Regions from separate parts of the Promicromonospora vindobonensis genome, predicted to be linked through region 3. Evidence: riboswitches for the same ligand, from Rfam matches in the RefSeq annotation. Region 3 holds a riboswitch; each other region holds the start of a gene.
What was found. A riboswitch is a leader RNA that binds a small molecule or an ion and turns the genes downstream of it on or off. The one in region 3 is predicted to bind thiamine pyrophosphate.

Region 1 (5,016 bases), on a different contig from region 3:
TGCCACGGTTCGTGCGCAGCGCGACGCCCGAGCGGAGCCTGCGCACCTGCCGGACCCGGACGCCGTCGTGCACCGGTACGCCGCGGGACCGCAGACGGGAGCTGAGCGCCGAGAGCATGCGCAGGGGGTCGACCTGGGCCTGGCCCGGCAGGCGCACCGCGCCGTAGGACCGCACGGGGTACGGCGGGTCCTCCTCCCACTGCACCCCTGCGAGACCCTGGCGCGCGCAGATCGCGAGCACCGCATCGATGTCGGCCGCCTGTTCGGGTGCGGTCGCCACGGTCAGGTCATCGCGGTTGTCGACGGGCACGGCGAGGTCCTCGAGAGTGCGGCGCAGCCACCCGAGGCCCGCGAAGCCCGCAGCGAGGAAGTCCCGCACGACGTCGTCCCCGTACCGCGCGATCTGCGCGAGCCGGGTGCCCTGCAGCACCGACAGCTTGCCGGTCGAACGGGCGGTGGTGGTGGTGCGCGCGGAGCCGGCGTGGAGGACCGCGACGTTCGCTCCGCCCTCGGCGAGCAGCTGGGCCGTCAGGACGCCGGTGAGCCCGGCGCCCACGACGGCGACGTCGGTGCGCAGAGGGCCGGGGGCCAGGATGTTCGGTGCGCCTCCGCGTGCGGTGCCCGGCTCCGTCGTCATGTCGTGGGGAGTCTCGCTCACGGTGCACCTCCGGTGCCGGTGGTCGGTCGCAGTGGGCGATCTCAGGCTGGCACGAGGGCTTGGCACTCGCAGCGCGCCGACACCACGGGATGTCCCCGCCGGGCTGTCGAAGCAGGAGAACCGCTCTACAATTGACGGCGCGGAGTCATGAAGCGGCTCCCAGTCCACATCGGATCTGGGAGGTTGAGATGTCCTCTTTCAAACAGCCCGCGCTCAGTGTTGTGGACGGTGCCGGGGGAGATGTCGCGACGGAACCACCGAGCTTCTCGGCGGGCGACCTGGCACATGCTCTGGGCCTCGGCACCAACCTGCTGGTCGGCCGTTTCCGCGTCGACCTCTCGTCGGGTAGCTGGTGGTGGTCCGACGAGATCTACACCATGCACGGTTGGAAGCGGCACGAGGTGGAACCAGGCCTCGAGGCGCTCAGTTCCCGAAAACATCCGGACGATCGGAGCCGGGTGGTCCGCGCCGCCACCGAGGCGTTGCGGCTCGGCCGGCCGTTCGCCTGCTCACACCGGATCGTGGACCGCAAGGGTCGGACACGGTCGGTGGTCGTCATCGGTCAGGGCTCGCGGGGTGGCTCCGGCCACTCGCCGGAGCTGATCGGGTACGTCGTGGATGCCACGCCGGTCCAGAAGGAGGCGCTGGCCCGGCGATCGTCCGCCGTGGTGACGAGGGCCTTCGTGAGCCAGGCCGTGATCGAGCAGGCCAAGGGCGTCATCATGGCCGTTCGCGGGGTCTCCGAGGAGACCGCGGAGCGCCTGCTGCTCGAGGCCGCGGGCCGGGCGGATATCCCGCTGCGCCTGGCGGCGGACCAGGTCATGACCAGGCTGCGGGTCGACCGCGAGCCGGCAGGCGTGACGCAGGCAGTGCTGGCGCGCGTGCTCGACGGGGTCGAGCCAGTGGGCAGGCCACGCGGGCACGACCCGCTGCTCACCCGGCGGCCGCGCAAGGCGGCGCGCTGAGCGAGGATCCGGGGCTGGGCCGGTCAGTGCGCTGAGCGGCGGGCGGCGAGCCGCAGGGCTGCCTTCGACGCGCCCTTCGCCGCCAGGCGCTTCGCGAACACCGCTGTCCCTGCGGCGACCGCAGCGAACACGGTGGCCTGCACCAGGTCCAGCTCCGGGTCGTCCGGCTTGTTGGGGGCGTCGTTGCCGGTCACGCCCTTCCAGATCATGCTGACTGCCTTCTGCGCGGCCCAGCCGGCCGCGAGCGTCAGGGCAAGAGTGCCGAGCTTCTCGGCGAGTGTCTGTTCCGTCTCAATCTGGGCCACCTTCACACCGTAGCCCCCGATGGGCCAGTAGGCTGCCTGGAAACGACAGGGGAGCGCCCGACAGCGCTGAGAGTGCGGAAAACCGCAGACCCTTGAACCTGATCCGGGTCACACCGGCGGAGGAAGTCGAGGCATGATGTTGCGTCTTTCCGGTGCCCACGGGGGCACCATCCATGCTGGACCGGTCGCCGGAGCGCTCTCCGTGGCGCTGCTGCTCGCCGGCTGCGGTGGTGGCGGCTCCGGGAGCGACGCGGGTGACCCGTCGGCGTCGGGCACCGTGACCCTCGTGACCCACGACTCCTGGGCCCTCGACGAGAAGCTGGTCGACCGGTTCGAGCAGGAGTCCGGACTGACCGTAGAGGTCAGCGCGGCGGGCGACGCCGGAACGCTGGTGAACCAGCTGGTGCTCACCAAGGACGCCCCGCTCGGCGACGCCGTGTTCGGCATCGACAACTCGTTCGCCTCCCGCGCGCTGGAGGAGGGCGTGGTCGAGGAGTACACGCCGGAGGGCCTGCCCGACGGCGCGGAGCAGCTCGGCGCGGCGCTCACCCCGATCGACCAGGGCGACGTCTGCGTGAACGCAGACGAGGCCTGGTTCGAGAAGTCCGGCCTCGAGGTCCCGAAGACCCTGGACGACCTGGCCGACCCGAAGTACCGCGACCTGCTCGTGGTGACCAACCCTGCGACGTCGTCCCCGGGGCTCGCGTTCCTGCTGGCGACGATCGGGGCGTTCGGCGAGGACGGGTTCGAGGACTACTGGACGTCCCTCGCGGACAACGGCGTCAAGGTCGCCGACTCGTGGGAGGACGCGTACTACGTGGACTTCTCGGGTGCGGGCGAGGGCGGCGAACGTCCGCTCGCGCTGTCGTACGCGACGTCGCCGGCGTTCACGGTGAACGAGGACGGGTCCGAGTCGACCACGAGCGCCCTGCTGGAGACGTGCTTCCGGCAGGTCGAGTACGCGGGCGTGCTCGCAGGGTCCGACAACCCCGAGGGCGCGCGGGAGCTCGTCGACTTCCTGCTGACGGAGGACGTCCAGTCCGCGCTGCCCGAGTCGATGTACATGTACCCGGCCGACTCCTCGGTGGAGCTGCCCGCCGACTGGCAGAAGTTCGCGCCGCAGGCCGACGCGCCGTTCGAGGTGGACCCCACCGAGGTGAGTGAGCACCGCGACGAGTGGATAGAGCGGTGGACCGAGACAGTGCTCGGCTGAGCCGGCGCGGGGCGGCGCCGCTGCTGTGGGCGGCGGCGGTCGCCGTTCCGCTCGGCTTCCTTGCCATCTTCTTCGCCTGGCCCGTTGCCTCGCTCGTCGTCCGCGGCTTCGTGCCCGACGGCGTGGTCGACCTCACCGGCTTCACCGAGGTGGTCCTCCGTCCGCGCACCTGGCGGCTCGTCGGGTTCACCCTGGCGCAGGCCGTGCTCGGCACCGCGTTCTCCGTGCTGCTCGGCCTGCCGCTCGCCTACCTGCTGTACCGGCGGTCGTTCCCCGGCCGCAGCCTGGTGCGCGGGCTCGTGACCGTGCCGTTCGTGCTGCCTGCCGTCGTGGTCGGCGTCGCGTTCCGCACCCTGTTCGCGCCCGGCGGCATCCTCGGGTTCCTCGGGCTGGAGGAGTCGCTGGCCGGCATCGTCGTCGCGCTCGTCTTCTTCAACGTGTCCGTGGTGGTGCGCACCGTGGGCGGGCTCTGGGAGCGCCTCGACCCGCGGACCGAGCAGGCCGCCGCCTCCCTCGGCGCGAGTCCCGCGCGGGTGTTCCGGACGGTGGTCCTGCCGTCCCTCGCCCCGGCCGTTGCGTCAGCGGCCTCGGTGGTGTTCCTGTTCTGCGCCACGGCATTCGGAGTTGTCCTGGTGCTCGGCGGTGCGCGGTACGGGACCATCGAGACCGAGATCTGGACCCGCACCACCCAGTTCCTCGACCTGCGGTCGGCCTCGGTGCTCTCGATCATGCAGCTCGTCGTCATCTCGGCTGCCCTCGCCATGTCGGCAAGGGCCCGCAGCCGCCGCGAGGCCGCGTTGCGCCTCGTGTCCGCAAAGGGCTCGGCCAAGCGGCTGTCCTGGCGGTCGCCACGGGACGTGACGATGGCGCTGGTGGGCGCGGCGATCGTCGTCGGGCTCATGGTGCTGCCGCTGGCCGGACTGGTGGCCCGGTCCTTCCGCGAGCCGGACGGGTCACTCGGCCTGGGGAACTACGTGGCCCTCGGGACCACGGGAGAGCGGAACGCGCTGGTGGTGACCGTCTGGGAGGCCACGGCGACGTCGCTGCGAGTTGCGCTGACCGCGACGGTGATCTCCCTGGTCGTCGGAGGGCTCGTGGCGCTCGTGGTGTCCCGGCGACCACGGTCCCTCGGCGCGCGCCGCGCCGTCGGGACGCTCGACGGGCTGTTCATGCTCCCGCTGGGCGTGTCCGCCGTGACCGTCGGCTTCGGGTTCCTCATCACCATGGACCAGCCAGTGCTCGGTGTCGACCTGCGGACCTCCGGGCTGCTCGTCCCGGTGGCACAGGCGGTCGTCGCCGTCCCGCTCGTCGTGCGTACCGTGCTGCCCGTGCTCCGGGCGATCGACCCGCGGCTGCGCGAGGTCGCCGCGGTGCTCGGGTCCGGGCCGGGCCGCGTGCTGCGGACGGTGGACCTGCCGATCGCCCTGCGGTCGGTCGGGCTGGCCACCGGGTTCGCGTTCGCGGTGTCGCTCGGTGAGTTCGGCGCGACGTCGTTCCTCGCGCGGCCCGACGGCGCCACCCTGCCCGTCGTGATCTACCGCCTCATCGGACGGCCAGGGGCGGAGAACTACGGGATGGCGCTCGCCGCGTCGGTGGTGCTCGCAGTCCTGACCGCGACGGTGATGATGGTGGCGGAGCGGCTGCGCGACGAGCGCGCCGGAGGGGAGTTCTGATGGCAGGGCTGGACGTCCGGGACCTCTCGGTCCGGTACGGGGTCACGACCGCGGTGGACCGGGTGTCGCTGACCGTCGCGCCCGGCGAGGTGGTCGCGCTGCTCGGACCCAGCGGGTGCGGCAAGTCGTCGCTGCTGCGCGCGGTCGCGGGGCTGGAGCCGCTGGCGGAGGGCCGCGTCGCCTACGACGGCGAGGACCTCGC
Region 2 (5,016 bases), 2.8 Mb from region 3:
GAGGCAGGGCTGCCGCCCGCCGTCGACCCGCTGGTCGAGGCCGCCGCCATGGACGTGGCAGTGCTCGTGTGGGGAACCCTGAAGGACGACCCGAACCTCGCCGCCCTCCAGCGCCGGGGGGTCCCCGTGGTGATCGGCGAGGGCCAGCACGTCTCCGGCGTCCCCGTGGTCAGCGTCGACGACCGCAGGGGCGCCGCGGAGGCGGTGCGGCACCTGGTCGAGCTCGGGCACACGCGGATCGCGGAGATCGCGCTGCCGTTCGGCCGGGACGAGCGCTCGGGGCTGGTCGACGCCGACCGGCTCGCCGCCGCGGAGCGCACGCCCACCCGCAACCGGCTGGCCGGTGTGCGGGACGTCATCGAGCCGGTCATGTCGTGGGAGACGCCCGCCTCGCTCGTGGAGCACGGGCGCGACGCCGCCACCGAGATCCTGTCCGAGTGGGCGCCGGCGCGCGACCGCCCGACGGCAATCATCGCCCACTCCGACCTGCTCGCCGCCGGCGCCGTGATCGCCGCCCGCGAGCTCGGGCTGCGCGTGCCCGAGGACGTGTCCGTGGCCGGGTTCGACGGGCTCGACCTGCCGTGGCTCTCCCCCGACCTGCTGACCAGCGTGCACCAGCCCCTCGTCGAGAAGGGCCGGGCGCTCGGTCTGGCCGTCATCGCGCTGCTCGCCGGTGAGGACCCGGAGTCGGTGGTGCTTCCGGTGAGCCTGGTCGAGGGCACGACCACCGGCCCGGTCCCCGATCTGAGCGCTCTGCCCGACCCCCTCCGTTGAGGGCGGGCCATGTGCGGATCTGCGCCTGCTGATCCCGCACATGGCCCGCACTCAACGAGGGGTCGGTGGTGGCCTGGGTCAGGGGCGGAGGGTGGGGGCCGGGAGGTAGACCTCGGCCCCCGCGGCGCGGAACTCCGCCGACTTCTGGGCCATGCCCTCCGCCGCCGTGTCCGCGAGCGCCGCCTGGGCCTGCGCGCCGCCGAACTCGTCGCGGATGTCCTGCGAGATCCGCATCGAGCAGAACTTGGGCCCGCACATCGAGCAGAAGTGCGCGGTCTTCGCGGCCTCGGCCGGGAGCGTCTCGTCGTGGAAGGCCTCGGCGAGCTCCGGGTCGAGCGAGAGGTTGAACTGGTCACGCCAGCGGAACTCGAAGCGGGCCTTGGACAGGGCGTCGTCCCGGTCGCGGGCGCCGGTGTGTCCCTTGGCGACGTCGGCCGCGTGCGCGGCGATCTTGTAGGTCACGACGCCGGTGCGCACGTCGTCGCGGTCCGGCAGCCCGAGGTGCTCCTTCGGCGTGACGTAGCAGAGCATCGCGGTGCCATACCGGGCGATCTCCGTGGCACCGATGGCCGAGGTGATGTGGTCGTACCCGGGCGCGATGTCGGTCACCAGCGGACCGAGCGTGTAGAACGGCGCGCCGTCGCAGAGCTCCTGCTGCCGCTCGACGTTCTCCCGTACCAGGTGGAACGGGACGTGTCCCGGCCCCTCGACCATCACCTGGACGTCGTACGCCCACGCCCGCTTCGTGAGCTCCGCGAGGGTGTCGAGCTCGGCGAACTGCGCCGTGTCGTTCGCGTCGGCGAGCGACCCCGGGCGCAGGCCGTCGCCCAGGGAGAACGCCACGTCGTAGGCCGCGAAGATCTCGCAGAGCTCGTCGAAGTGGGTGTAGAGAAAGTTCTCCTGGTGGTGCGCCAGGCACCAGCCCGCCAGGATCGACCCGCCGCGCGAGACGATGCCGGTGACCCGGTCCGCGGTGAGCGGCACGTAGCGCAGCAGCACGCCGGCGTGCACGGTCATGTAGTCGACGCCCTGCTCGCACTGCTCGATCACCGTGTCGCGGTAGACCTCCCAGGTCAGCGCGCTCGCGTCACCGTTCACCTTCTCGAGGGCCTGGTAGATCGGCACCGTGCCGATGGGCACCGGAGAGTTTCGCAGGAGCCACTCGCGGGTGGTGTGGATGTCGTCACCGGTGGACAGGTCCATGACCGTGTCGGCGCCCCACTTGGTGGCCCACTCGAGCTTTTCCACCTCCTCCGCGATAGAGCTGTGGACGGCCGAGTTGCCGATGTTCGCGTTGACCTTCACGAGGAACGCCTTGCCGATGATCATCGGCTCGGACTCCGGGTGGTTCACGTTGTTCGGGATGATCGCCCGGCCCGCGGCGACCTCGCTGCGCACCAGCTCGACGTCGCAGCCCTCGCGCACCGCGACGAACCGCATCTCCGGCGTGATCACGCCCTGGCGTGCGTAGTGCATCTGGGTGACGGTCCGGCCGGGGAGAGCCCGGCGCGGACGACGTCGTTCGCCCTGCCACTCCTGCGAGGCGGCGCCCCGGCGGACGGCGCCCCTTCCGTCGTCCGTCAGGTCCCTGCGGCGTCCGTCGTACTCCTGCGTGTCTCCTCGCGCCACGACCCAGGGTTCTCGGGCCGGTGCGAGCCCGCGCACCGGGTCGGAACCGGGCCCCTGGGTGCGGTAGACCCGCACGGGCTCGTTCGGGGTGCCGTCGGGCGACGGCGCCAGGGCGATCTCGGTGACCGGCACCCGCAGGCCGGTGTCGTCGTGCGGTGTGCTGTCCCCGCCGTCGTGCTCGTGGTCGTACGCGAGCGTGCGGGACTGGGTGTTCTCCATCATCAGACTCCTGCTTCCTACGCCGGTGTTAACCGGACAGGTTCAACGGTCCCGGGCCGTCCAGCCCGATCTCAGCCCCTGCGCGAGGCACCCGTGGGATCGCCGATGACGTTAGCACCTCAGGGTTGCCTACGATCGGCGGGTCTCTTTCGGAGCCAAACGGGGGCCGCTGGTGATAAAGAAGCCCCATGGCTCGCTCCACCCAGAAGTGGGCCCAGGACATGGAGGCAGGCATGTCGATTCGAGGAAAGCTGCGGACAAGGGCGTTCGCGCTGGCAGCGACGGGAGCGTTCGTGGTGCAAGCAGGGATCGTGGCGAGTGCGTTGCCGGCGGCGGGCGAGCCCGAGGCGGGCACGGCGGCGTCGGACAACCAGATCACGCTGACCGCATGGGACGGGTACCGCGAGCTGCGCGAGGGAAAGTCGTCGAACCTGCGGCCGGGCGCCAAGGGCGGGCTCGTGCTGCGCGGTACCGGCGACACCGTCGAGTACACCGACCCGTTCGGTGACGGCACGCCCGTCACCTACGAGACCGGCCGGTGGACGTCGCCGGTCGTCGAGGCCGGATACCTGATCGACGAGTCCGTGAGCTCGTGGAACGCACACACCCCCACGGGCACGTGGGTCGAGATCGAGTTCCGGGGCCGCAAGGCCGACGGGACCTGGACCAAGTGGTTCGTGATGAGCCGCTGGGCGTCGGGCACCGAGTTCGCGCCGGCCGACGGCAGCGTCGGCGACATCCACCGCACGTCCGTGAACGGCCAGACCGACGCGGACGCGTACCTGTTCACGGACACCTACGTCGCGAAGTCGGGCCACGAGCCGGACGCGTTCCAGACCCGGGCCACGTTGTACCGGCCAGAGGGCACCCGGGTCTCCCCTCGGCTCGACTCGGTGAGCACCATGACCAACGAGTACCTGCCCGACGCGCACTACACGGGCACCAGCGACTTCACGCTCGGAGGTGAGCTGGCGCTCGACGTGCCGCAGTTCAGCCAGAACATCCACCGCGGCGAGTACCCGGAGTTCGGGGGCGGCGGACAGGTGTGGTGCTCGCCGACGTCGTCGACGATGGTGATCTACTCCTACGGCCTCGAGGTCCCGGCGGAGGAGCTGGAGGGCATCGAGGCGCCGAACGGTGACCCGCAGGTCGACTACGCCGCCATGCGGACGTGGGACTACGCGTACGAGGGCGCGGGCAACTGGCCGTTCAACGCCGCCTACGCGAACACGTTCGGGCTGGAGTCCTTCGTGACCCGGCTGCGGTCCCTCGCGGAGGCCGAGCGGTTCATCGAGGCAGGCATCCCGCTCATCCTCTCGATCAACTTCGAGGAGGAGGAGATGCCGGAGGCCGGCTACGGCACCAACGGGCACATCGTCACGCTCGTCGGGTTCACCGCCGACGGCGACCCGATCATCAACGACCCGAACAAGGCCAGCAACGAGGCGGTGCGCTCCGTGTACACACGGGAGAACTTCGAGCGTGTGTGGCAGACGTCGACCGACGGCATCACGTACGTCTACCACCCGCACGACGTGAAGCTCCCCCACAACCTGCCGGGGGTCACCCCGAACTGGTAACCGGCCTCCGGCCGACAGGGAAGGACAGTTAGCACGCGGGATGCGTTGCACAGAGTAGACAAGCTCTACTGAGCGCAACGCACCCCGCGTGCGTACCGTCGCCCCCGCGACCGCTCTATCGGCCCGGGACCTCCCGTGGTTCCGAGGTGTACGACGCCGTCGTGTAGCCCTCCGCGGAGACCGTCACCTGCACCGTGAGCTCAGCGCCCCGGTCGTGGCCGGTCACCAGGTACCGAGGGCCGGTCGCCCAGGGCAGCGGCTCGCCGTCGCGCAGCCACCGGTAGCTGACGTCGACGTCGGCCGGGAGGTACGTGCCTGCGTCGGCGGTCAGGATCTTCCCGGGTTTTGCCCGCCCCTCGATGACCGGCCCGGACACGTCGGCCACCACCGGGTCGTGCAGCTCGACGTCGTCGGCGTTGACGAACACGTGCCGGTGCGCCAGCCACACCTGGTAGTAGACGTCGTCGCCGCGCACCACCGTGCGGTCGCCCGGCCCGGAGCCGTCGAACGTCGTAGCCCGGTAGTAGTCGGATGCCACGTCGTCGTCGGCCACCGCGTACGTCTGCTCCACGCCGACCTCGTACTCGATCGGCGTGACCGGTTGCACCGGGACGCCAGGGTGGTCCTCGTAGGCGGCCGCCTCCGGATAGGCCCGCCCGAAGACCGGCGCCGGGGCATCGCCCGCGACGGTGACGGTCTGCGCCGTCGCGGGCACCACGACCGGCCGGTCGGCCGGGTTGTGCAGCCACGCGAGCGACCCGGCCCACCACACGCCGAGCCAGTCACCCTCGACCCGGTCGACGACCAGCTTGTG
Region 3 (5,016 bases):
CGGCGGCTACGACAACAGCATCGAGAACAACCTGATCTCGGACACGATGAACTACCCCGGCATCATGCTGGCGACCGACCACAGCCCGCTGCCGTTCTCGGGGACGACGCTCATCGCCAACAACGGCCTCCACCGCACCGGCGGGGCGTTCTGGAACGAGGACCAGGAGTTCGGCGCCATCACGATCTTCCCGCAGACGCACGACATCGTCGGGGTCACCATCCGCGACACGGACATCGTCGACTCCACCTACGACGGCATCCAGTTCAAGAACGGCGGCGGGAACATGCCCGACGTGCGCATCACGGACGTGCGCATCGACCGGTCGAACAACGGGTCCGGCATCCTCGCGATGGGCGGCGCTCGCGGCAATGCGATCCTCTCGAACGTGACCGTCACCAACTCCGGTGAGGGGGACATCGAGAAGGAGCCGGGTTCGACGTTCGTGTTCACCGGCGAGTAGGCGCGGTCGGCTCCAGGCAGGGTCGGCTCCACAGCCGAACCAGGGTTGGTGTCGTCATCCGGCAGGCGGATGGCGGCACCAACTCGCTGTCGACTCGCTGTCGACTCGCTGTCGACTCGCTGTCGACTCGCTGTCGACTCGCTGGTCGCTGGTCGCTGGTTGCTGGTTGCTGGTTGCTGGTTGCTGGTTGCTGGTTGCAGGTCACGGGTCACGGGTTGCGCCGAACCGCAAGTTGCTCGGCTCGGGCACGTCGAACCGCAAGTTGTTCGTGTTCAAGCGGCTAACTCACCGTCGAACCGCAAGTTGCTGGTCACCGGTCGCGCCGAACCGCAAGTCACGCGTCGATCAGGGCGCTGATCGACCATCAACATTCGGTTCGGCGTCGAGAAGGAAGCGGGACTTGCGGTTCGGCGCTCTTCAGACCGGCGGAGGACCGTCAACTTGCGGTTCGAGGTCCGTCAGACCGGCGGAGGACCGTCAACTTGCGGTTCGAGGTCCGTCAGACCGGCGGAGGACCGTCAACTTGCGGTTCGAGGTCCGTCAGACCGGCGGAGGACCGTCAACTTGCGGTTCGAGGTCCGTCAGACCGGCGGAGGACCGTCAACTTGCGGTTCGAGGTCCGTCAGACCGGCGGAGGACCATCAACTTGCGGTTCGGCGCTCTCCGACGAGGAGGCCGCGCTCGGCTGGGCCGAGCAGTGATCGTCGGCCCGGCGGTTCCACGATCGAGGTGCGCGCGCTGCAGACGGGCCCCCGAGTAGCGCGGTCGGCGCAGGCCCCCTCGGCGCAGGCCCCCTCAGCGCAGGCCCCCGTCAGCGCAGCCCCCCGTCAGCGCAGCCCTGCGTCGGTGACCCGGCGGCGCAGCTCGGCCGCCGCGGCCCGGGGGTCCGCGGCCTGAGTGATCGCACGGACGACGACGACGCGGCGGGCCCCGGCGTCGAGCACCTGGTCGAGGCGGGCGGCGTCGATCCCGCCGATGGCGAACCAGGGCGTGGCCGGCTCGCGGGCGGCGACGTCACGCAGCAGGTCCAGCCCGACGGCGGGGCGGCCCGGCTTGGTCGGTGTCGCCCACAGGGGTCCGACGCAGAAGTAGTCGACCCCCGGATCGGCCTCTGCGGCCAGCGCCTGGTCCAGGGAGTGGGTGGAGCGGCCGAGGACGGGGCTGTCGCCCAGCAGGGCCCGGACGGCGTGCGGCGGGAGGTCGCCCTGGCCCATGTGCACCGCCGGCGCACCGGTGAGCTGGGCGATGTCGGCGCGGTCGTTGACCGCCCAGAGCGCACCGTGCTCCGCGGCGACCCGGGCGACGAGTGCATGCAGCTCGACCTCGCGGGCCGCGTCCAGCGACTTGTCCCGGAGCTGGACGACGTCGACGCCGCCCTCCAGCGCCGCGTGCAGGAACGGTTCGAGGTCGTCCGTGTCCTGGCGGGCGTCCGTGCACAGGTACAGGTGGGCGTCGGCGAGGCGGTTTCGGGGGTCCACGAGCGCGAGTGTAGGCAGACGCCGGCCCGTGCCGTGCCTCCCGGTCCACCCGCCAGGCCGCCCCTCGGGCCGGGTTATGGTTGTCGCGTGCACGGGAGCCCCGCACGGGGCTGAGAGGGCGAGAGCGCCGACCGTCGAACCTGATCTGGGTCATGCCAGCGAAGGGAGAACATGTGAGCAGTCGTGTGTGCGACGTCCTCGTCATCGGCGGGGGCATCATCGGCCTGACCGCTGCCTGGCGTGCGCTGGAGGCCGGCGCGAGCGTCGTCGTCCTCGACCCGTCGCCCGGCGACGGCGCGACCCACGCCGCAGCGGGCATGCTCGCACCCGTCATGGAGGCAGGTTTCGGGGAAGCGGGCCAGGCCCGCCTCGGCACCGCCTCGCTCGCCCTCTGGCCGGCGTTCGCCGAGTCGCTCGAACGCGCGGCGGGACTGCCACCGGGCGCCGTCGGGCTGGAGACGACCGGGACGCTCGCGCTCGCCTACGACAGCGACGACCTGGTCGCGATGCGCCGCATGCTCGCCCTGCACAGCGAGTGGGATCTCGGCTCGGCGGAGATCCCGCCGGACGAGGCGCGGCACCGCGAGCCCGCCGTCGGGCAACGGGTGGCCGGCGCGGCATGGGTGCCCCGCGACCACCGGGTCGACCCCCGTGCGGTGCACCGGGCGCTGGCCGCCGTCGTCGCGGCGCGCGGCACCTTCGTCCGCCGCGCCGCGGTCTCGCTGACATGGGCAGACGGCGCGGTGGTCGGCGCGGTCGACGAGGCGGGCGCCGGGTACGCGGCAGGGACGGTGGTCCTGGCCGCCGGCCACGCCAGCGGGACCCTGTTCGCGGGCGCGCCCACCCGGCCGGTTCCCGGCACGACGCTGCGCCTCGATGCCGACGCCGACCGGTCGCCGGCGGTCGTGGTGCGCGGCACGGTCCAGGGGCGTCCGATCTACGCGGTGCCCCGCGCGCTGCGGGCCGACGGGCGGCGCCAGGTGGTCGTCGGTGCGACGTCGGACGAGCGCGAGGACGACCGTCTGACGCGCGCCGGCGACGTCTTCGCCCTGCTGCGTGACGCCCGCGCGCTCCTGCCAGGGCTCGACGACGCCGTCCTCGTGGAGACCACCACCCGTTCCCGGCCCGGCAGCCCGGACAACGCTCCGCTGCTCGGCCGGGCCGCCGAGGGCCTCTGCCTGGCCACCGGGCACCACCGCAACGGCATCCTGCTCACGGCGCTGACGGCGGCCGCCGTCGACCGGGTGCTGGGGGTGGCACCGGTCGGATCGCAGGCCGCGGAGGCCATCGAAGCCGCTCACCAGTTCGCGGACCCGCGCAGGTTCGCCGACACGTACAGCACGACTAGAGGAGGCACGGCATGAGCACCGCCCCGTCCACACAGCACCCGCACCCGGAGAACCCGGGGGCTCACCACGGGCCCGCAGGCACCGCCGTCGTCAACGGTGAGCCGTACCGGCTCGACGGCGAGCTGCCCGTCACCGACCTGGTTGCCCGCCTCCTGCCCGGTCTCGTGGTCGACGGCGCACCGCAGGGCGTCGCGGTGGCGCTGGACGACGCCGTCGTGCCGCGCGGCGCCTGGAGCACCACGACGGTCCGGCCGGGCGACCGTGTCGAGATCGTCACCGCGGTCCAGGGAGGCTGACCATGCAGGAGACACCACTCACCATCGCGGGCACGCAGCTCGGCTCACGACTGGTCATGGGCACGGGGGGAGCGGCGAGCCTGCTCGCCCTCGAGGACGCCCTCGTGGCGTCGGGCACCGAGCTGACCACCGTCGCGATGCGACGGGTGTCCCGGCCCCGCCCGTCGGGCGACCCGGCCGGCGCGGGGGACCCGTCGATCTGGGGCCTGCTCGCGCGCCTGGGCATCCGCGCCCTGCCGAACACCGCCGGCTGCTTCTCCGTGCGCGAGGCGGTGCTCACGGCGCAGCTCGCGCGGGAGGCGTGCGAGACCGACTGGATCAAGCTGGAGGTCATCGCCGACGACGTGACCCTGCTGCCCGACGCGATCGGTCTGGTCGAGGCGGCGAAGATCCTGGTCGACGACGGCTTCACCGTCCTGCCGTACACGAACGACGACCCGATCGTCGCGCGCAGGCTGGAGGACGTGGGCTGCGCGGCGGTCATGCCGCTCGGGTCGCCCATCGGCTCGGGGCTCGGTATCGCCAACCCGCGCAACATCGAGGCGATCGCCGCGGCGTCGGCGGTGCCGGTGATCCTGGACGCGGGCATCGGCACGGCCTCTGATGCCGCACTGGCGATGGAGCTCGGGTGCGACGCCGTGCTGCTCGCGACCGCCGTGACGCGCGCCGCCGACCCGGTGCGCATGGCCCGTGCCATGCGGCTCGCCGTCGAGGCGGGGTACGACGCCGCGCACGCCGGCCGGTCACCGCGCCGGGAGCGGGCGCTGGCGTCGTCCCCTGCCGACGGGCTGGTGCGCGTCGGCGACAACCTGGACCTGGCCCTGTGACCGCGCTGCCGCCGTTGGTCGAGACCGGTCGGGAGCTCGGCCGTGACGAGCTCGCGCGATACGCCCGGCACCTCGTGCTGCCCGGCGTGGGCCCGGCGGGCCAGCGCCGGCTGGCGAACGCGCGTGTGCTGGTGGTGGGAGCCGGCGGCCTCGGCAGCCCGATCCTGCTCTACCTCGCCGCTGCGGGCGTCGGCACGCTGGGGATCGTGGACGACGACGTCGTCGAGACGTCCAACCTCCAGCGTCAGGTGATCCACGGGGTCTCGGACCTGGGGCTGCCCAAGACGGCGTCGGCGCTGGCGGCGGTCGCGGAGGTGAACCCGCATGTCGAGGTGGTCGAGCACCGTGCGCGGCTGACGACGGCGAACGCGCTCGACGTGCTGTCCGGCTACGACCTGGTGCTCGACGGGACCGACGCCTTCGCCACGCGCTATCTCGTGTCGGACGCCGCCGAGGTGCTGGGCATCCCGTGCGTCTGGGGGGCGATCTACCGGTTCACCGGGCAAGTCGCGACGTTCTGGGGCCCGGCGGGGGCCCCGGACGGCGTCGACGGGGTGACCTACCGGGACGTGTTCCCGGTCCCGCCGCCGCCAGGGGCCTCGC

Region 1: another riboswitch for thiamine pyrophosphate. It lies ahead of ACFS27_RS09505 (thiamine ABC transporter substrate-binding protein); the one in region 3 lies ahead of thiO (glycine oxidase ThiO).
Region 2: another riboswitch for thiamine pyrophosphate. It lies ahead of thiC (phosphomethylpyrimidine synthase ThiC); the one in region 3 lies ahead of thiO (glycine oxidase ThiO).

What each region holds. Positions count from the first base shown of each region.
Region 1 is NZ_JBHUOG010000001.1:2,093,340-2,098,355, reverse strand. It holds gene ACFS27_RS09520 (FAD-dependent oxidoreductase) at 1-658, opposite strand, end outside; gene ACFS27_RS09515 (PAS and ANTAR domain-containing protein) at 847-1,623, shown strand; gene ACFS27_RS09510 (DUF4235 domain-containing protein) at 1,647-1,928, opposite strand; TPP riboswitch at 1,966-2,070, shown strand; gene ACFS27_RS09505 (thiamine ABC transporter substrate-binding protein) at 2,062-3,141, shown strand; gene ACFS27_RS09500 (ABC transporter permease) at 3,117-4,814, shown strand; gene ACFS27_RS09495 (ABC transporter ATP-binding protein) at 4,814-5,016, shown strand, end outside.
Region 2 is NZ_JBHUOG010000002.1:3,265,001-3,270,016, forward strand. It holds gene ACFS27_RS27820 (LacI family DNA-binding transcriptional regulator) at 1-774, shown strand, start outside; gene thiC (phosphomethylpyrimidine synthase ThiC) at 853-2,625, opposite strand; TPP riboswitch at 2,620-2,725, opposite strand; gene ACFS27_RS27830 (C39 family peptidase) at 2,811-4,202, shown strand; gene ACFS27_RS27835 (N-acetylmuramoyl-L-alanine amidase) at 4,318-5,016, opposite strand, start outside.
Region 3 is NZ_JBHUOG010000002.1:445,644-450,659, forward strand. It holds gene ACFS27_RS15225 (CARDB domain-containing protein) at 1-463, shown strand, start outside; gene thiE (thiamine phosphate synthase) at 1,291-1,941, opposite strand; TPP riboswitch at 2,023-2,125, shown strand; gene thiO (glycine oxidase ThiO) at 2,115-3,305, shown strand; gene thiS (sulfur carrier protein ThiS) at 3,302-3,586, shown strand; gene ACFS27_RS15245 (thiazole synthase) at 3,589-4,413, shown strand; gene ACFS27_RS15250 (ThiF family adenylyltransferase) at 4,410-5,016, shown strand, end outside.